One region of the Paenibacillus sp. W2I17 genome, then DNA from elsewhere that is predicted to be linked to it. Evidence: a T-box and tRNA genes for the amino acid it is inferred to sense, from the RefSeq annotation. Region 1 holds a T-box; the other regions hold tRNA genes.
What was found. A T-box is a leader RNA that pairs with one kind of tRNA and senses whether it is charged. The one in region 1 lies ahead of ileS (isoleucine--tRNA ligase), so its partner is inferred to be a tRNA-Ile.
Positions count from the first base shown of each region.

Region 2: it encodes a tRNA-Ile, which carries the amino acid that the T-box ahead of ileS (isoleucine--tRNA ligase) is inferred to sense. The anticodon was not compared.
Region 3: it encodes a tRNA-Ile, which carries the amino acid that the T-box ahead of ileS (isoleucine--tRNA ligase) is inferred to sense. The anticodon was not compared.

Region 1 covers NZ_JAUSXM010000001.1:6,776,300-6,782,887, forward strand. Annotated here, with positions in the region: gene QF041_RS30100 (YlmC/YmxH family sporulation protein) at 1-155, shown strand, start outside; gene pgeF (peptidoglycan editing factor PgeF) at 207-1,106, shown strand; gene QF041_RS30110 (YggS family pyridoxal phosphate-dependent enzyme) at 1,113-1,814, shown strand; gene QF041_RS30115 (cell division protein SepF) at 1,805-2,272, shown strand; gene QF041_RS30120 (YggT family protein) at 2,280-2,549, shown strand; gene QF041_RS30125 (YlmH family RNA-binding protein) at 2,566-3,348, shown strand; gene QF041_RS30130 (DivIVA domain-containing protein) at 3,589-4,098, shown strand; T-box leader at 4,156-4,448, shown strand; gene ileS (isoleucine--tRNA ligase) at 4,789-6,588, shown strand, end outside.
Region 2 covers NZ_JAUSXM010000001.1:4,280,406-4,286,993, reverse strand. Annotated here, with positions in the region: rRNA gene QF041_RS19275 (23S ribosomal RNA) at 100-3,027, shown strand; rRNA gene rrf (5S ribosomal RNA) at 3,104-3,220, shown strand; tRNA gene QF041_RS19265 (tRNA-Ile) at 3,259-3,332, shown strand; tRNA gene QF041_RS19260 (tRNA-Ala) at 3,368-3,443, shown strand; tRNA gene QF041_RS19255 (tRNA-Asn) at 3,445-3,520, shown strand; tRNA gene QF041_RS19250 (tRNA-Glu) at 3,525-3,596, shown strand; tRNA gene QF041_RS19245 (tRNA-Val) at 3,603-3,678, shown strand; tRNA gene QF041_RS19240 (tRNA-Met) at 3,695-3,768, shown strand; tRNA gene QF041_RS19235 (tRNA-Asp) at 3,795-3,872, shown strand; tRNA gene QF041_RS19230 (tRNA-Phe) at 3,891-3,966, shown strand; tRNA gene QF041_RS19225 (tRNA-Thr) at 3,987-4,062, shown strand; tRNA gene QF041_RS19220 (tRNA-Tyr) at 4,072-4,157, shown strand; tRNA gene QF041_RS19215 (tRNA-Lys) at 4,168-4,243, shown strand; tRNA gene QF041_RS19210 (tRNA-Leu) at 4,250-4,330, shown strand; tRNA gene QF041_RS19205 (tRNA-Gly) at 4,341-4,415, shown strand; tRNA gene QF041_RS19200 (tRNA-Arg) at 4,422-4,498, shown strand; tRNA gene QF041_RS19195 (tRNA-Leu) at 4,516-4,594, shown strand; tRNA gene QF041_RS19190 (tRNA-Pro) at 4,602-4,675, shown strand; tRNA gene QF041_RS19185 (tRNA-Gly) at 4,686-4,756, shown strand; gene iolD (3D-(3,5/4)-trihydroxycyclohexane-1,2-dione acylhydrolase (decyclizing)) at 5,136-6,588, shown strand, end outside.
Region 3 covers NZ_JAUSXM010000001.1:4,242,917-4,249,504, reverse strand. Annotated here, with positions in the region: rRNA gene QF041_RS19020 (23S ribosomal RNA) at 1-2,183, shown strand, start outside; rRNA gene rrf (5S ribosomal RNA) at 2,258-2,374, shown strand; tRNA gene QF041_RS19010 (tRNA-Ile) at 2,434-2,507, shown strand; tRNA gene QF041_RS19005 (tRNA-Ala) at 2,541-2,616, shown strand; tRNA gene QF041_RS19000 (tRNA-Asn) at 2,618-2,693, shown strand; tRNA gene QF041_RS18995 (tRNA-Ser) at 2,697-2,788, shown strand; tRNA gene QF041_RS18990 (tRNA-Glu) at 2,805-2,876, shown strand; tRNA gene QF041_RS18985 (tRNA-Val) at 2,883-2,958, shown strand; tRNA gene QF041_RS18980 (tRNA-Met) at 2,976-3,049, shown strand; tRNA gene QF041_RS18975 (tRNA-Asp) at 3,077-3,154, shown strand; tRNA gene QF041_RS18970 (tRNA-Thr) at 3,178-3,253, shown strand; tRNA gene QF041_RS18965 (tRNA-His) at 3,351-3,426, shown strand; tRNA gene QF041_RS18960 (tRNA-Gln) at 3,438-3,512, shown strand; tRNA gene QF041_RS18955 (tRNA-Lys) at 3,522-3,597, shown strand; tRNA gene QF041_RS18950 (tRNA-Leu) at 3,607-3,694, shown strand; tRNA gene QF041_RS18945 (tRNA-Gly) at 3,703-3,777, shown strand; tRNA gene QF041_RS18940 (tRNA-Arg) at 3,784-3,860, shown strand; tRNA gene QF041_RS18935 (tRNA-Pro) at 3,877-3,950, shown strand; tRNA gene QF041_RS18930 (tRNA-Gly) at 3,962-4,032, shown strand; gene QF041_RS18925 (short chain dehydrogenase) at 4,218-4,823, shown strand; gene QF041_RS18920 (ABC transporter substrate-binding protein) at 4,966-6,015, opposite strand; gene QF041_RS18915 (helix-turn-helix domain-containing protein) at 6,110-6,588, opposite strand, start outside.

The sequences.
Region 1 (6,588 bases):
CAGATGTGATTCTGGTGAAGATGGATGAGGTGAAGGAAAATACGTATGACGAGCGTGATCGCGAAGCGCGCCTGTATGATGAACAGCAGCATAACCGAACAGAGCGTGTGGAACGCATTGAACGGTCGGAACGTAATCAGCGTCGAACGATATAAATGAGACAGAATGTGGCTCATTTGGTACACTGGAAGTAGTGAGGTGAGATAATGGAACCCTTTGTATTGGATAAGGAATTACTTGAACGGACCAAGAACCCAGATTCAGATTTCGGTCCTGATCCGTTATTATTATATGTTGAGCCCTGGACACAGCAATTTGAACAGTTGTCAGTCGGGTTTACGACGAGGCATGGTGGAGTTGGAAAAGTTCCGTATGCCACGCTCAATTGTGCTTATCATGTGGGGGATGAACCTGAAGTTGTACTTAACAACCGCAGGCTTGTAACCGAGAAGCTTGGCTTTGCAGCAGAAGCATGGACCTGTGGAGAGCAGGTGCATGGCAAACATGTGGCTGTAATTACCGCTGAAGATCGGAGCAGAGGATTACTTGATCGTCAATCTGCGTTGCAGGATACGGATGGATTGGTCACGAATGTGCCTGGTGTGCTGCTGACTTCTTTCTACGCAGACTGTGTTCCGCTTTATTTCTATGACCCTGTGCAGCAGGCGGTAGGTCTTGCTCATGCTGGCTGGAAAGGTACAGTCGCGGGTATCGCTGTATCCATGGTGGAGACGATGGAACGGGAGTATGGCAGCCGTAGGCAGGACATTCGAGCTGCAATCGGTCCGTCGATTGGGGATTGCTGTTATGAAGTGGATGAGGCGGTCATGCAGCATGTACGGGTTTGGTTTGATGATTCCCCGGTTAATGATGAATACAAGGATTCTGCTTCTAAACAAGCATATCGAGCCGTGAATAACGATAAAACGATGTTAAACTTGAAAGAATGTAATCGACACATTATGATGAAAGCAGGAATATTGCCGGATCATATCGAATGTACAACATGGTGTACAAGTTGTCATCCCGAACTATTTTTCTCCTATCGGAAGGAAAATGGTGTTACAGGGCGGATGGCGAGCTGGATTGGGCTGGAAGAGAGGTGACCCTCTGTGTCATTGGAGGAGCGTATTCAACAGGTAAATCAGAAGATCGAGGACGCATGTCGGCGCAGTAACCGTCATCGTGATGATGTGAATGTGATTGCGGTCACGAAATATGTCTCACTTGAAACAACGGGATCGGTGCTGAATCATGGTCTTGAGCATATTGGAGAAAACCGGTGGCAGGATGCACAGGCCAAATGGGAAGCTTTTGGTCAAAAGGGTACCTGGCATTTTATCGGTCATTTGCAGACGAACAAGGTGAAAGACGTGATTGGCAAGTTTCGTTACATACATTCACTGGATCGTTTGTCATTGGCGAAGGAGTTGGATAAGAAAGCAGCTTCACTTGGCACACAAGTGGAAACGTTTTTGCAGGTGAATATTTCGGGTGAAGAGAGCAAGTATGGCTTACAGCCTGAACAGGCAAGTTCTTTTTTGCGTGATATTCGTTCGTTCAACAATCTCAAGGTCGTCGGCCTGATGACCATGGCACCTCATGAGGAAGATCCGGAGCTGACGCGTCCCGTATTTCGTGGATTGCGTGAGCTGAGAGATCAATTGAATGGACAAGCCCTTACAGCAGAGCCATTGACTGAGCTGTCGATGGGGATGTCCAATGATTTTGAAGTGGCCATTGAAGAAGGGGCAACCTGGGTACGGCTAGGATCGATTCTCGTAGGAAAAGAGGAGGGTTCACGATGGGCGTAATGAATAAATTTATGAATTTCCTCGGACTTCAGGAAGAGGAAGAGATTGTGGAACGTGAACGAATGGCTGCGCAGGAGGAAAATGAGTCTGAACATCAGGAAGCTGAAACCTCCAGTCTCGATAAACGTAGAAACCAAAGGGGGAATAATGTGGTGAGCATTCATTCCCAGAAAAATGTTAAAGTTGTCCTGTATGAACCGCGTTCTTATGACGAGGCTCAGGAAATTGCCGACCATCTGCGTTCGCATCGTACCGTTGTGGTGAACTTGCAACGAATTCGCCAGGACCAAGCGCTGCGCGTTATTGATTTTTTGAGTGGCACGGTATATGCATTGGGTGGCGGTATTTCCAAAATCGGCGGAAACATTTTTCTCTGTACGCCAGATACGGTTGAAATTCAGGGCTCAATTACGGAAATACTGGCTGACAGCGAGCAAGATTATAACAGAATGAGGTGAGCCACTTTTGTATCAGATTGAAAGCGTGTTGTACACGTTATACCAGATTTACTTTTACATGGTCATTGTCTACATATTGATGTCTTGGCTTCCCAATGCGCGGGAAAGCTTCATCGGTGAATGGTTGGGCAAATTAGTGGAGCCATATCTAAGACCATTCCGTCGATTTATCCCCCCTTTGTTCGGTGTGCTGGATATTTCCCCAATTGTGGCGCTGATCGTTCTGCAACTCGCGCTTAATGGGCTGATCTCCATACTTCGGTATTTTGTATATTAGGGTAGGGTGAACATAGATGAGCGGTGAAATTTACGAACATTTTAGCCATGATGAGCGGGATTTTGTAGATAAGGCTTCGGATTGGGTTGAGCAGGCAGGTAAGTATCATGACATGAAGCTAACTGACTTTCTTGATCCAAGACAGGTTTTTATATTACAGACTCTTGCCAATCGCCGTAATGATGTTCAGATTCGTCTGGATGGTGGTTACGAGGCTGCTGAACGCAAGCGTGCGCTGGTTGCACCTGATTATATGTATCTGGATGATGAGGATATGGGAATGCAGGTGCTCAGTATCACGTCTGATGATCAGAAAATCTCAGAGCTGGAGCATGGGGACTATATGGGTTCCCTGCTCGGGCTTGGGATGAAACGTGGAAAGATCGGGGATATCCAAGTGCTGGAGGACGGTTGCCATACAGTGGTGGCGGCGGAAACCGGCGCTTTTTTATCGCTTCAACTGAATCAGGTGCATCGGTTACATGTGTTCACAGAGTTACTTCCTTTGGATCAGATGCGATGGTCAGAGAGTAAACTGGAGACGATGGACATTACGGTCGCTTCTCTTCGTTTGGATGGAATCTGCGCAGATGTGTATCGGCTTAGTCGCAGTAAAGTGCTGGTGCCGATCAAAGCTGGTCGCTGCCGTGTGAACTGGAAAGTCGAGGAAGATCCCTCCAAATCGCTAAAAGCGGGTGATGTCGTATCCATACAGGGATTTGGCCGTTTCAAGGTTATGGAACAGGATGGGATGACCAAAAAAGGGCGCTGCCGAGTGAAAATCGGCAAATTTGCCTGAGTCTGTTGCAGGAAAATCCGCTTTCTTGTCGAAATGTTTATCATAAAGGTGTAGAAAATACGCGGTGTATCCGATATACATTAAGTCAAAGCTTTACATGAACGTTGGAGGATGCAATTCTGATCCTGCATTCCGTATACGTTGCCGAGGTTAGGCATCAACGATACGGCCCCATGGGTGGTACCCATTTGCTGCAAACCTTCTCTGGACGGGAAGGAACTTTAACAGGAGGTGGACAGCATGCCATTAACGCCGCTGGACATACACAACAAGGAATTTTCCCGACGTTTGCGCGGGTATGACGAGGATGAAGTCAATGAATTCCTGGATCAAGTCATCAAAGATTACGAAGGCGTCATTCGCGAGAACAAAGAGCTGAGCAATCAGTTGCTGTCCGTTCAGGAAAAACTGGATCATTTTGCCACGATTGAAGAGACACTTAGCAAAACGATCATCATTGCGCAGGAAGCTGCTGATGATGTGAAGAACAATGCGAAGAAAGAAGCGCAGTTGATCGTGAAGGAAGCAGAGAAAAATGCAGACCGGATCGTGAACGAATCGCTGGGAAAATCGCGTAAAATTGCTTTGGAAGTGGAAGAACTGAAAAAGCAGGCATCGATTTATCGTGCCCGTTTCCGCACGCTTGTTGAAGCGCAGCTTGAACTGTTGACTCAGGATGGTTGGGAAGTGCTGGAGAGCCGGGAGCAGGAAGTGCGTGACCGTGAGCGGGAGATGAAAGAAATTTATTAGTCTCTCGCCTGGTTGACTTTTGTCTGCAAAGAGGCTATAACTATATTCATAATGAATAGTGATTCCATGACGGGTTCAGTACGTTATGATCTCATCCCTCAGAGAGTTGGTGGTTGGTGCAAACCAATGGATGAGTTATAGCCGAATATCTCCCCGGAGAAGTGACGCTGAAGCGGTGATCTTGATTGCCGTGTGTAAGCCGAACCGTAAGCCGTACGTTATAACGGCACCCTGCAGTAGTATAGCGGGGCATAAGCGCTGTTGATGACAGAGCATACCCAGGCTTGCCTGGATGTGGTTTGTGATGAACAGAATTAGGGTGGTAACGCGAGTATAGCCTCGTCCCTTTCCAGGGACGGGGCTTTTTTGTGTCCAAAAAAGGCGAACGCCCATGAGGCCCGAAGGGACCTCAGGGAGAGAGACCGCCCGCCGGGAAAGCGAAGCACCCGGCAACACCCGCCTCGCGGTAAGGCCATGCGGCGTTCACGCAGGGAACAGCCGCATAATGGCCGCCACTACGCACATCCACCCCTCGCCGATAAGCACCACAGATCCCCCAACGACCCCCATCCCGGGTGTCCAGAGGGCGGAGCGCCTATGGGGTCCCCCTTGGTAAGGGGGATTTAGGGGGATTGAAACGCTTTTTGTGGACGGTCCACAATCCAACCAAAGAAAGGGAAGATAATCATCATGCAACGAGTTGACGTCAAAGAGAAGGCACGTGCCAGAGAATTACGCGTGTTAGATAAATGGAAAACGGAGAATACATTCAAAAGATCCATCGAAAACCGGGAGGGCAAACCAAACTTCGTATTTTATGAAGGGCCGCCTACAGCGAACGGTAAACCGCATATTGGTCACGTACTGGGACGGGTAATCAAGGATTTCGTTGGACGGTATAACACGATGAAGGGTTACCGTGTCGTTCGTAAAGCAGGTTGGGATACACATGGTCTGCCTGTAGAACTGGGTGTACAGAAGAAGCTTGGTATCTCCCACAAGTGGGAAATCGAAGATTATGGCGTGGAGAAATTTATTAACGAATGTAAAGCGAGCGTATTCGAGTACGAGCAACAATGGCGTGATTTGACAGAAGGTATCGGATATTGGACGGATATGAATAACCCGTATATCACCCTTGATAACAACTACATCGAGAGTGTATGGAACATCCTGGCGACGATCCATGAGAAAGGCCTGTTGTATCGTGGTCACCGTGTGAGTCCGTATTGCCCATCTTGCCAGACAACACTGAGTTCCCATGAAGTTGCACAAGGGTACAAAGACGTCAAAGACCTGAGTGCTACAGCGAAATTCAAACTGAATGACAGCGGAGAATTTGTACTGGCTTGGACGACAACACCTTGGACACTGCCTTCACACGTTGCACTTGCCGTGAATCCGGATATGGACTACTCCCGTGTTCGTCAAGGTGATGAAGTGTACATCATGGCAACCAATCTGGTTGAGAAAGTGATGAAAGATACCAAGGGTGAGTATGAGATCATCGGTGCACTGAAAGGTGCCGATCTGGTTGGCAAAACGTATGATCCTCCGTTCAACTACGTACAGGCTGAGAAGGCCAACATCATTCTGGGTGCAAGCTTTGTAACAGATGCAAGTGGTACGGGTATCGTACACATGGCTCCTGCCCATGGTGAAGATGACTACCGTGTATGCCGTGAGAATGGGATCAGCTTTGTGAACATGGTGGACTTGGAAGGCAAATTTGTCGCTGAGGTTACTGACTTTGCCGGACGTTTCGTGAAGGATTGTGATATTGATATCGTGCGATATCTGTCTGAGCATGGACGTTTGTTCAGCAAAGAAAAATATGAGCACAGCTATCCATTCTGCTGGCGTTGTGATACACCGCTTCTGTACTATGCAATGGACAGCTGGTTTATCCAAACGACAGCCATCAAGGACCAATTGATTGCCAACAACAGTGAAGTGGATTGGTATCCGGGTCACATTCGTGAAGGTCGCTTCGGGAAATTCCTCGAGGATCTGGTGGATTGGAACATCAGCCGTGATCGTTATTGGGGAACTCCGCTGAACATCTGGGTGTGCGAGGAGACTGGCGAACAATTTGCTCCACACAGCATTGCAGAATTGCGTGCTCGTGCGGTAGGTGATGTGCCTGAGAATCTTGAATTGCATAAACCGTATGTGGATGACGTTAAAGTCATGAGCTCTTGTGGCAAATATGAGATGAAACGTACACCGGAAGTGATCGATGTCTGGTTCGACAGCGGCTCCATGCCGTTTGCCCAGCAGCACTATCCATTTGAAAATAAAGAAGTATTCGAACAGCAGTATCCTGCTGATATGATCTGTGAGGGAATTGACCAGACACGTGGCTGGTTCTACAGCTTGCTGGCAGTTTCCACCCTTTTGACAGGCAAAGCGCCTTACAAAGCGGTTATGGCTACAGGACACGTTCTTGACGAGAACGGACAGAAGATGTCCAAATCCAAAGGTAACGTT
Region 2 (6,588 bases), 2.5 Mb from region 1:
TAAAAACGGTAGATTGCATGAGCGAGTGATCGAAATGGAACAACTTTTGGATTTGCGCAAGCAAACCAAGCGGAGTGACAGCTCGAACACGAGCGATATGGTTAAGCTACTAAGAGCACACGGAGGATGCCTAGGCGCTAGGAGCCGATGAAGGACGTGGCGAACAACGAAACTGCCTCGGGGAGCTGTAAGCAAGCTTTGATCCGGGGGTGTCCGAATGGGGAAACCCAGCTGGGGTAATTTCCAGTTACTCATAACTGAATACATAGGTTGTGCAGAGGCATACCAGGGGAACTGAAACATCTAAGTACCCTGAGGAAGAGAAAACAATAGTGATTCCGTCAGTAGCGGCGAGCGAACGCGGAGAAGCCCAAACCAGAGAGCTTGCTCTTTGGGGTTGTGGGACGTCTCACATGGAGTTACAAAGGAACCGGTTAAACGAAGAGGTCTGGAAAGGCCCGCCAAAGAAGGTAAAAGCCCTGTAATTGAAAGTCTGTTCCCTCCGAGACGGATCCCGAGTAGTGCGGGGCACGTGAAACCCCGTATGAATCCGGCAGGACCATCTGCCAAGGCTAAATACTTCCTAGCGACCGATAGTGAAGCAGTACCGTGAGGGAAAGGTGAAAAGCACCCCGGAAGGGGAGTGAAATAGAACCTGAAACCGTGTGCTTACAAAAAGTCAGAGCCCGTTTTAGGGGTGATGGCGTGCCTTTTGTAGAATGAACCGGCGAGTTACGTTCCCGTGCAAGGTTAAGGTGAAGAGCCGGAGCCGCAGCGAAAGCGAGTCTGAATAGGGCGACTTAGTACGTGGACGTAGACCCGAAACCGGGTGATCTACCCCTGTCCAGGGTGAAGGTGCGGTAACACGCACTGGAGGCCCGAACCCACGCATGTTGAAAAATGCGGGGATGAGGTGGGGGTAGCGGAGAAATTCCAATCGAACTCGGAGATAGCTGGTTCTCCCCGAAATAGCTTTAGGGCTAGCCTCGGAAAACAGAGTCGTGGAGGTAGAGCACTGATTGGGTGCGGGGCCCGCAAGGGTTACCAAGCTCAGTCAAACTCCGAATGCCATAGACTTACTTCCGGGAGTCAGACAGTGAGTGCTAAGATCCATTGTCAAAAGGGAAACAGCCCAGACCATCAGCTAAGGTCCCCAAGTGTGTGTTAAGTGGGAAAGGATGTGGAGTTGCACAGACAACCAGGATGTTGGCTTAGAAGCAGCCACCATTGAAAGAGTGCGTAATAGCTCACTGGTCGAGTGACTCTGCGCCGAAAATGTAACGGGGCTAAACACACCACCGAAGCTATGGCTTGATGCTTTGCATCAGGGGTAGGGGAGCGTTGTATAAGGGTTGAAGGTGTACCGTAAGGAGCGCTGGACATTATACAAGTGAGAATGCCGGTATGAGTAACGAAAAGATCAGTGAGAATCTGATCCGCCGAAAGCCTAAGGGTTCCTGAGGAAGGCTCGTCCGCTCAGGGTAAGTCGGGACCTAAGGCGAGGCCGAAAGGCGTAGTCGAAGGACAACAGGTCGAAATTCCTGTACCACCGTAAGCCGTTATGAGCAATGGGGGGACGCAGTAGGGTAGTGACGCGGACTGATGGATGTCCGTCTAAGCAGTGAGGCTGATGTGTAGGCAAATCCGCACATTGTAAGGCTAAGCTGTGATGGGGAGCGAAAATTATAGTAGCGAAGGTCATGATCTCACACTGCCAAGAAAAGCCTCTAGCCAGGTGATGGTGCCCGTACCGCAAACCGACACAGGTAGGCGAGAAGAGTATTCTAAGGCGCGCGGAAGAACTCTCGTTAAGGAACTCGGCAAAATGACCCCGTAACTTCGGGAGAAGGGGTGCCCCGGTAGTGTGAATAGCACGAGGGGGCCGCAGTGAAAAGGCCCAAGCGACTGTTTAGCAAAAACACAGGTCTGTGCGAAGCCGTAAGGCGAAGTATACGGGCTGACGCCTGCCCGGTGCTGGAAGGTTAAGGGGAGTGGTTAGGGAGCAATCCCGAAGCTGTGAACCGAAGCCCCAGTAAACGGCGGCCGTAACTATAACGGTCCTAAGGTAGCGAAATTCCTTGTCAGGTAAATTCTGACCCGCACGAATGGCGTAACGACTTGGGCGCTGTCTCAACGAGAGATCCGGTGAAATTTTAATACCTGTGAAGATGCAGGTTACCCGCGACAAGACGGAAAGACCCCATGGAGCTTTACTGCAGCTTGATATTGAATTTGGGTACGATCTGTACAGGATAGGTGGGAGCCTTTGAAGCATGAGCGCCAGCTTGTGTGGAGGCAACGTTGGGATACCACCCTGATCGTATCTAGGTTCTAACCTGGTACCGTAATCCGGTGCGGGGACAGTGTCAGGTGGGCAGTTTGACTGGGGCGGTCGCCTCCTAAAGAGTAACGGAGGCGCCCAAAGGTTCCCTCAGAATGGTTGGAAATCATTCGAAGAGTGCAAAGGCATAAGGGAGCTTGACTGCGAGACCTACAAGTCGAGCAGGGACGAAAGTCGGGCTTAGTGATCCGGTGGTACCGCATGGAAGGGCCATCGCTCAACGGATAAAAGCTACCCTGGGGATAACAGGCTTATCTCCCCCAAGAGTCCACATCGACGGGGAGGTTTGGCACCTCGATGTCGGCTCATCGCATCCTGGGGCTGAAGTAGGTCCCAAGGGTTGGGCTGTTCGCCCATTAAAGCGGTACGCGAGCTGGGTTCAGAACGTCGTGAGACAGTTCGGTCCCTATCTGTCGTGGGCGTAGGAAATTTGAGAGGAGCTGTCCTTAGTACGAGAGGACCGGGATGGACGTACCGCTGGTGTACCAGTTGTTCCGCCAGGAGCACCGCTGGGTAGCTATGTACGGACGGGATAAACGCTGAAAGCATCTAAGCGTGAAGCCCCCCTCAAGATGAGATTTCCCAGTATGTAAGACCCCTTGAAGACGACGAGGTAGATAGGCTGGGGGTGGAAGTGCAGCAATGCATGGAGCTGACCAGTACTAATCGGTCGAGGGCTTATCCAATAGCAAGTTGTAATTCGCATGTTTCGTTTCGAATCTAGTTTTCAGAGAACAACAACTCTGAAATGTAAGCTATGCGTTTGGTGGCGATGGCGGAGGGGTTCCACACGTACCCATCCCGAACACGACCGTTAAGCCCTCTAGCGCCGATGGTACTTGGACCGCAGGGTCCTGGGAGAGTAGGACGCCGCCAAGCGAAACCCCATTGGGGTATTTTTTTTCGAAAATTGATAAGGGCCCTTAGCTCAGTTGGTTAGAGCGCACCTCTGATAAGGGTGAGGCCGGTGGTTCGAGTCCACCAGGGCCCATAGCAAGACCACAACAATGAAATACACCAGAGTATGGGGCCATAGCTCAGCTGGGAGAGCGCCTGCCTTGCAAGCAGGAGGTCAGCGGTTCGATCCCGCTTGGCTCCACCATTCCCTGATAGCTCAGTTGGTAGAGCACTCGACTGTTAATCGAGTTGTCACAGGTTCGAGCCCTGTTCGGGGAGCCAGTAAGGCCCGTTGGTCAAGGGGTTAAGACACCTCCCTTTCACGGAGGTAACAGGGGTTCGAATCCCCTACGGGTCATAATATGGAGGCTTAGCTCAGCTGGGAGAGCATCTGCCTTACAAGCAGAGGGTCGGGGGTTCGATCCCCTCAGCCTCCACCATATAACTTTATAACGACGCGGGGTGGAGCAGCCCGGTAGCTCGTCGGGCTCATAACCCGAAGGCCGCAGGTTCAAATCCTGCCCCCGCAATTATACTTTCCTTGAGAAAGTGATCTGGAACCGTGGTGTAGTTGGCCTAACATGCCTGCCTGTCACGCAGGAGATCGCGGGTTCGAATCCCGTCGGTTCCGCCATTTTTTTTAATGTAGTAAGGCTCGGTAGCTCAGTCGGTAGAGCAGAGGACTGAAAATCCTCGTGTCGGCGGTTCGATTCCGTCCCGAGCCACCATTTATAACACCATGTAATACGCCGGTGTAGCTCAACTGGTAGAGCAACTGACTTGTAATCAGTAGGTTGGGGGTTCAAGTCCTCTCGCCGGCACCATGTAATCCTGGAGGATTAGCGAAGCGGCCAAACGCATCAGACTGTAAATCTGCTCCCGTACGGGTTCGGTGGTTCGAATCCATCATCCTCCACCAGTTTTTCTATGAGTCATTAGCTCAGTTGGTAGAGCACCTGACTTTTAATCAGGGTGTCGAAGGTTCGAGCCCTTCATGACTCACCATTATATGCGCGTGTGGCGGAATTGGCAGACGCACTAGACTTAGGATCTAGCGTCTTTGACGTGGGGGTTCAAGTCCCTCCACGCGCATTCTTTATTTGCGGAAGTGGCTCAGCGGTAGAGCATCGCCTTGCCAAGGCGAGGGTCGCGGGTTCGATTCCCGTCTTCCGCTCCAATATTTGCGCCCTTAGCTCAGCTGGATAGAGCGTTTGACTACGAATCAAAAGGCCGGGAGTTCGAATCTCTCAGGGCGCGCCATTATAACTTCATATTTTGCCGGCGTGGCGGAATGGCAGACGCGCTCGACTCAAAATCGAGTGGGAAACCGTGGAGGTTCGAGTCCTCTCGCCGGTATAGATAACGGGATGTAGCTCAGCTTGGTAGAGCACCTGGTTTGGGACCAGGGGGTCGCATGTTCAAATCGTGTCATCCCGATTGTTGTTATGCGGGTGTAGTTCAATGGTAGAACTTTAGCCTTCCAAGCTAATAGCGTGGGTTCGATTCCCATCACCCGCTTATATATTGCAAAAGAAAGAGACGGTACTCACCGTCTCTTTCTTTTTTTGCTTTCATAGGTATATGGGCGATTGTAGTATACGAAGATTACGGATTATTTGGCTTTAGCATGTATCCCATCCTCACCATGAATTCCCCCTCATTTAAGTCTGTTCTTAGTCATTGTGGAAGTGTTCAAATAGAGAAGGTCTAACACATGTTCGAACACAAGAATATCTTTTCTTTACCACATTTCATAAAAACGCTTACAAAAATAGCTTGCGTAAATCATTAACCTGTAATACCATATCAATTAAGCGCTTAACCTTTAGGGGTAAGGCGCTTAAACTTAACGTAGATTAAGCGCTTAACTCGTAAAGGAAAGGACGGCGATCAATTCATGAAAACAATTCGACTAACGATGGCTCAGGCACTGCTTCGATACCTGGATCAGCAATATATCTCGGTTGACGGGGTGGAAACCAAGTTTGTGAAGGGAATCATCGGTATTTTTGGACATGGCAATGTAACAGGCATTGGAGAAGCGCTGGAGCGCAGTCCGGGAAGCCTGACGTATATGCAAGGCAAGAACGAACAAGGCATGGTGCATACGGCAGCGGCTTATGCCAAGCAGAAGAACCGTAGACAGATCTATGCATGTACTACATCCATTGGACCTGGTGCTTTGAATATGATTACAGCGGCAGCTACTGCAACGGTGAACCGGATTCCGGTTTTATTGCTTCCAGGAGATAACTTTGCTACACGGGAACCGGACCCGGTACTTCAGCAGTTAGAAGTGAGCAGTGACTATACGATCTCAGCCACTGATCCATTCAAAGCCGTCAGCAAGTACTGGGATCGCATTGTTCGTCCCGAACAGTTGATGATTGCTGTTACACAGGCGATGCGTGTGCTAACCGATCCAGCAGAGACAGGAGCAGTAACGCTCGCACTGCCGCAGGATGTACAGGCAGAGGCATACGATTATCCAGAATCGTTCTTTGCCCGCAAAGTACATTATCTGGATCGTCGCCCCCCGGTACAGGCAGCCATTGAGCGGGCAACGGAGCAGATTGCCCGAGGCAGAAAGCCGCTGCTCGTTGCAGGTGGCGGTGTGTTGTACTCTGAGGCATCCGTCCAGCTCGTGGAATTCGCCGAGGCATTTGGTATTCCGATCGCCGAGACGCAGGCGGGCAAGAGCGCAGTCTCTTGGGACCACCCACTGAATGTGGGGGCCATCGGGGTTACAGGTTCTCTAGCAGCCAACAGGCTGGCGAGAGAAGCGGATGTGGTGATCGGCGTCGGTACTCGTTTCTCCGATTTTACGACGGCATCCCGCTCTGCTTTTCAACATCCGGAAGCTTCATTCATCAACATTAACCTGAACGGCATGGATGCTGCCAAGTTAGGCGGGGAAGCCATTCTGGCAGATGCACGCGAAGGACTGCAGGCTTTGCAAAAGGAATTGCAGGAAAGACAATACCGCAGTGCATATGGTGCATCCGAAATCGCTGATCTCCGCGCTGAGTGGAATGCAGAAGTGGATCGGCTGTATGGAGCACAACACGAAGCAGGACTCGCGCAGACTACAGCAGTCGGCATAGTTAATCGGACCATTGATCCATCCTCCGTCATTGTGTGTGCGGCAGGCAGTCTGCCAGGCGATCTGCATCGTCTGTGGCGTGCGTCTGAACCAAAGACATACCACATGGAGTATGGATTCTCCTGTATGGGGTACGAGGTAAGTGGAGCGTTCGGAGCAGCACTTGCGGAGCCGGATCGTGAAGTGTACGCCATGGTCGGTGATGGCAGTTATCTGATGCTGCATTCGGAGTTTGTGACCAGTTTGC
Region 3 (6,588 bases), 2.5 Mb from region 1:
CAGGGTGAAGGTGCGGTAACACGCACTGGAGGCCCGAACCCACGCATGTTGAAAAATGCGGGGATGAGGTGGGGGTAGCGGAGAAATTCCAATCGAACTCGGAGATAGCTGGTTCTCCCCGAAATAGCTTTAGGGCTAGCCTCGGAAAACAGAGTCGTGGAGGTAGAGCACTGATTGGGTGCGGGGCCCGCAAGGGTTACCAAGCTCAGTCAAACTCCGAATGCCATAGACTTACTTCCGGGAGTCAGACAGTGAGTGCTAAGATCCATTGTCAAAAGGGAAACAGCCCAGACCATCAGCTAAGGTCCCCAAGTGTGTGTTAAGTGGGAAAGGATGTGGAGTTGCACAGACAACCAGGATGTTGGCTTAGAAGCAGCCACCATTGAAAGAGTGCGTAATAGCTCACTGGTCGAGTGACTCTGCGCCGAAAATGTAACGGGGCTAAACACACCACCGAAGCTATGGCTTGATGCTTTGCATCAGGGGTAGGGGAGCGTTGTATAAGGGTTGAAGGTGTACCGTAAGGAGCGCTGGACATTATACAAGTGAGAATGCCGGTATGAGTAACGAAAAGATCAGTGAGAATCTGATCCGCCGAAAGCCTAAGGGTTCCTGAGGAAGGCTCGTCCGCTCAGGGTAAGTCGGGACCTAAGGCGAGGCCGAAAGGCGTAGTCGAAGGACAACAGGTCGAAATTCCTGTACCACCTTAAGCCGTTATGAGCAATGGGGGGACGCAGTAGGGTAGTGACGCGGACTGATGGATGTCCGTCTAAGCAGTGAGGCTGATGTGTAGGCAAATCCGCACATCGTAAGGCTGAGCTGTGATGGGGAGCGAAAATTATAGTAGCGAAGGTCATGATCTCACACTGCCAAGAAAAGCCTCTAGCCAGGTGATGGTGCCCGTACCGCAAACCGACACAGGTAGGCGAGAAGAGTATTCTAAGGCGCGCGGAAGAACTCTCGTTAAGGAACTCGGCAAAATGACCCCGTAACTTCGGGAGAAGGGGTGCCCCGGTAGTGTGAATAGCACGAGGGGGCCGCAGTGAAAAAGGCCCAAGCGACTGTTTAGCAAAAACACAGGTCTGTGCGAAGCCGTAAGGCGAAGTATACGGGCTGACGCCTGCCCGGTGCTGGAAGGTTAAGGGGAGTGGTTAGGGAGCAATCCCGAAGCTGTGAACCGAAGCCCCAGTAAACGGCGGCCGTAACTATAACGGTCCTAAGGTAGCGAAATTCCTTGTCAGGTAAATTCTGACCCGCACGAATGGCGTAACGACTTGGGCGCTGTCTCAACGAGAGATCCGGTGAAATTTTAATACCTGTGAAGATGCAGGTTACCCGCGACAAGACGGAAAGACCCCATGGAGCTTTACTGCAGCTTGATATTGAATTTGGGTACGATCTGTACAGGATAGGTGGGAGCCTTTGAAACGTGAGCGCCAGCTTGCGTGGAGGCAACGTTGGGATACCACCCTGATCGTATCTAGGTTCTAACCTGGTACCGTAATCCGGTGCGGGGACAGTGTCAGGTGGGCAGTTTGACTGGGGCGGTCGCCTCCTAAAGAGTAACGGAGGCGCCCAAAGGTTCCCTCAGAATGGTTGGAAATCATTCGAAGAGTGCAAAGGCATAAGGGAGCTTGACTGCGAGACCTACAAGTCGAGCAGGGACGAAAGTCGGGCTTAGTGATCCGGTGGTACCGCATGGAAGGGCCATCGCTCAACGGATAAAAGCTACCCTGGGGATAACAGGCTTATCTCCCCCAAGAGTCCACATCGACGGGGAGGTTTGGCACCTCGATGTCGGCTCATCGCATCCTGGGGCTGAAGTAGGTCCCAAGGGTTGGGCTGTTCGCCCATTAAAGCGGTACGCGAGCTGGGTTCAGAACGTCGTGAGACAGTTCGGTCCCTATCTGTCGTGGGCGTAGGAAATTTGAGAGGAGCTGTCCTTAGTACGAGAGGACCGGGATGGACGTACCGCTGGTGTACCAGTTGTTCCGCCAGGAGCACCGCTGGGTAGCTATGTACGGACGGGATAAACGCTGAAAGCATCTAAGCGTGAAGCCCCCCTCAAGATGAGATTTCCCAGTATGTAAGACCCCTTGAAGACGACGAGGTAGATAGGCTGGGGGTGGAAGTGCAGCAATGCATGGAGCTGACCAGTACTAATCGGTCGAGGGCTTATCCAATAGCAAGTGATAATTCGCATGTTTCGTTTCGAATCTAGTTTTCAGAGAACGATCTCTGAAATGTAAGCTATGCGTTTGGTGGCGATGGCGGAGGGGTTCCACACGTACCCATCCCGAACACGACCGTTAAGCCCTCTAGCGCCGATGGTACTTGGACCGCAGGGTCCTGGGAGAGTAGGATGCCGCCAAGCGATTTCCCTTTGGGGTATTTTTTTTGCCCCCCTTGCCAAGGAATAAGGGATATATATTAGGGCCCTTAGCTCAGTTGGTTAGAGCGCACCTCTGATAAGGGTGAGGCCGGTGGTTCGAGTCCACCAGGGCCCATAGCAAGACCACAACAAGAAATACACAGTGTATGGGGCCATAGCTCAGCTGGGAGAGCGCCTGCCTTGCAAGCAGGAGGTCAGCGGTTCGATCCCGCTTGGCTCCACCATTCCCTGATAGCTCAGTTGGTAGAGCACTCGACTGTTAATCGAGTTGTCACAGGTTCGAGCCCTGTTCGGGGAGCCATATGGAGAGGTGTCCGAGCTGGCCGAAGGAGCACGATTGGAAATCGTGTAGGCGTCACAAGCGTCTCGAGGGTTCGAATCCCTCTCTCTCCGCCAGATAATTTTTTAGCAAGGCCCGTTGGTCAAGGGGTTAAGACACCTCCCTTTCACGGAGGTAACAGGGGTTCGAATCCCCTACGGGTCATAATATGGAGGCTTAGCTCAGCTGGGAGAGCATCTGCCTTACAAGCAGAGGGTCGGGGGTTCGATCCCCTCAGCCTCCACCATATAAACTTTATAACGACGCGGGGTGGAGCAGCCCGGTAGCTCGTCGGGCTCATAACCCGAAGGCCGCAGGTTCAAATCCTGCCCCCGCAATTATACTTTCCTTTGAGAAAGTGATCTGGAACCGTGGTGTAGTTGGCCTAACATGCCTGCCTGTCACGCAGGAGATCGCGGGTTCGAATCCCGTCGGTTCCGCCATTTTTTAATTAAATATACACCGTGCCGGTGTAGCTCAACTGGTAGAGCAACTGACTTGTAATCAGTAGGTTGGGGGTTCAAGTCCTCTCGCCGGCACCATTTTTAGTATTTACATCTGAATTTGTGATAGAATGTATATTACAAGTAAAATTGTTAATACTAAGATTCTCTTAGTGGATGAATGGCTTACTCTATGGCGATCGTGGCGAAGTGGTTAACGCACCGGTTTGTGGATCCGGCATTCGGGGGTTCAATTCCCCTCGATCGCCCCATGATTTTTTAATGGGGATTAGCCAAGCGGTAAGGCAACGGACTTTGACTCCGTCATGCATAGGTTCAAATCCTATATCCCCAGCCATTTCATTACGAGTCATTAGCTCAGTTGGTAGAGCACCTGACTTTTAATCAGGGTGTCGAAGGTTCGAGCCCTTCATGACTCACCATTATATTTTGCGGTCGTGGCGGAATTGGCAGACGCGCACGGTTCAGGTCCGTGTGGGCTAACCCCCCGTGGAGGTTCGAGTCCTCTCGACCGCACCATATGTTTTGCGGAAGTGGCTCAGCGGTAGAGCATCGCCTTGCCAAGGCGAGGGTCGCGGGTTCGATTCCCGTCTTCCGCTCCAATATTTGCGCCCTTAGCTCAGCTGGATAGAGCGTTTGACTACGAATCAAAAGGCCGGGAGTTCGAATCTCTCAGGGCGCGCCATTATTTTCATATATATCGGGATGTAGCTCAGCTTGGTAGAGCACCTGGTTTGGGACCAGGGGGTCGCATGTTCAAATCGTGTCATCCCGATTTTTTTATTTGCGGGTGTAGTTCAATGGTAGAACTTTAGCCTTCCAAGCTAATAGCGTGGGTTCGATTCCCATCACCCGCTTCCTAGTAACATATAGAAGAGTCTTTGCTTATAGCAAGGGCTTTTTTTTGTGTTAAAAAGAATAAGTGTAATCTATTTAAAATAGGGTCAATTGTCATTTGATTAAGGATGAAATCTTTGTTTTAATAAATAGAACAATTCGTATCTGATTAACGGCATTTATTTATAAAGGAGGACAAACAGTAATGAAAAGAGCTCTGGTCATTGGCGGAAACGGAACGTTAGGTAAAGCTGTTGTTGCGAAACTGAGAGATTATTCCGTTGAGGTTATTACAGCAGGTAGACAATCCGGGGATGTTCAGGTGGATATGACTTCGACAGAGAGTATTACTACTCTCTTTGAAACGGTGAGAAATATTGATTACGTCATTGTGTCGGCCGGCCAGACCCATTATGCGAAACTCGAAGAACTTACACCTGAGAGCAATATGATTAGCGTGCAGGGAAAACTGCTTGGGCAGGTTAATATCGTATTGATTGGTCAGCATTATATTAACGACAAGGGGAGTTTCACGCTGGTCAGTGGCATTATACAAGACCACCCTATTGAGAAAGGCGCATCAAGCGCTATGGTCAATGGGGCTATTGATTCGTTTGCCAAAGCGGCAGCGTATGAGTTGCCAAGAGGCATTCGTTTGAATTCGGTTAGTCCTAATCTGTTTGTAGAGTCGGCGGAAAAATATAAGGATTTCTTTATTGGATTTAATCCTGTACCTGTAGAGAAAGTGGCTAATACGTTTATCCAGAGTGCGCTTGGGATCGAAACAGCCCAAAACTTTAAAATATATTAGAAGCCTGATGTGAATGAAGAATTACTGGAATGAAGAAGTGCTGAATGAGACCATATGGAATATTAAATATAAAGGAGATCCACCGAAAATTTGGTGAATCTCCTTTTGTTTGTTGTGGATGAAACAGAAGGTATGTTTACTATTATGGAGCAGATACTCCAAGAACTTCGAGTATTTCATTACGTTTGAGCGATTCGGCAATGGGGCCATCAATGAGCCATTTCTTAGCATTGAGGACATAGACATGACCATTCTGGACAGCGGGTAGGCCTTTCCATACTTGGAGTTGCTGGATTTCGTTGAGTTCATCTTTTGTTTTTTGCAACGCTTCAGCTGACCCATCTGAACTAATAGACACGATAAACAGATAGTCTGCTTTGATTTCAGGCAAAAGCTCAACCGAGATACTGGCATTCATCCGATCCGGATTCTCCGCCTCGAGTTTGGTAACGAGAGCATCGGGAGTGAATCCAATTTCATAACCCGCTCCTACATAACTAGAAGCTGGGAATGGCGTGGATGGAATGGACGAGAAGAACAAACGCATATCTTTCTCTTCCAGGCGCAGGAATGCAGCTGTAGGTTTGGTCTTGGTGATATCGGCTGCGAGCTTCTGAGCTTCAGTTACCTGATCTTTATTTTTTTGTAAAAGCTGTTCAGCCCGCTCTTCAATATCCAGTGCAGTAGCTACCTGTACGATAGATTCCTGCCAATTACGGCGATCATAAGTGATCGTAGGCGCGATTTTCTCGAGTTGTTCGAGAATTTTGGCATCCAAACTGGCATTGGCAATAATAAGGTCCGGATTGGCGCTGACTACAGCTTCAAAATTGACACTTTCATTAATGGGTTCGACACCCACGCCTTGGGCTTCAAGTTGCTCATTCAGGTAATCTTGCCGGCCAATAGGTGTAGCAAGTACCAGTGGTACCTCCAAGGAGAGGAGAATGTCCTCCATATTAATGGACACAATCCGTTCGGGATGTGCCGGGATTTCTTTGCTGCCATTGGCGCTCTCCACGGTCTTAGTAGCTGATTCAGTGGATGAGTCCCCATCTGTCCCCGCAGCTGATTTTACGCCATCTGCAGATTGCTGCGAAGTGCTTGCAGGTGTCTGCCCACACGCAACAAGTAACATGGCGAGTATGAACAGGATCCCCGTTATTTTGACATAATGCTGTTTGTACATCATAATCCCCCTGTGTTTCTAATGATATTGATTCTCAGTACACTTTATATTGTAGCGGTCTCATGTTGGGGGAGACATAGCCTTCTGTGCTATCCAGTCATGGATTAATGTGCTGAGTGCCACGAAAAAGTTTGATGGTTTCATCAATAATTTGATCATGAGCATATGGTGAATAATCCAACCAAGGCATTTCATCTAGCAGATATACATGCTTGTTCTGCACGGGCATCAATTGTTGCCATAGCTGAGTATGTTGTAGTTTATGCCAACGTTGCTGGGATTCTGAGTCCTGGTCCACAATCAGTAACATGCGATCTCCAACCATTTGAGGCAACTCCTGTTCATCCAATGCACGATAGACTTGCCCTGGAAGCAAATCGTGTGAAGGGGACAAGCCCAGGTCGTTATATAGAACAGCGCCCCCATTGCGTCGCCCGTAGATTAACAGATGACCCATCATGATATGAATGATGGAGACCGTATCCTTACCCATTAGATGACTAAGCTGCTCTTTGGCATGGGCTACTTTGTCATCATACTGCTCCAACCACAGCTGAGCATCTTGTTGCTGTCCCA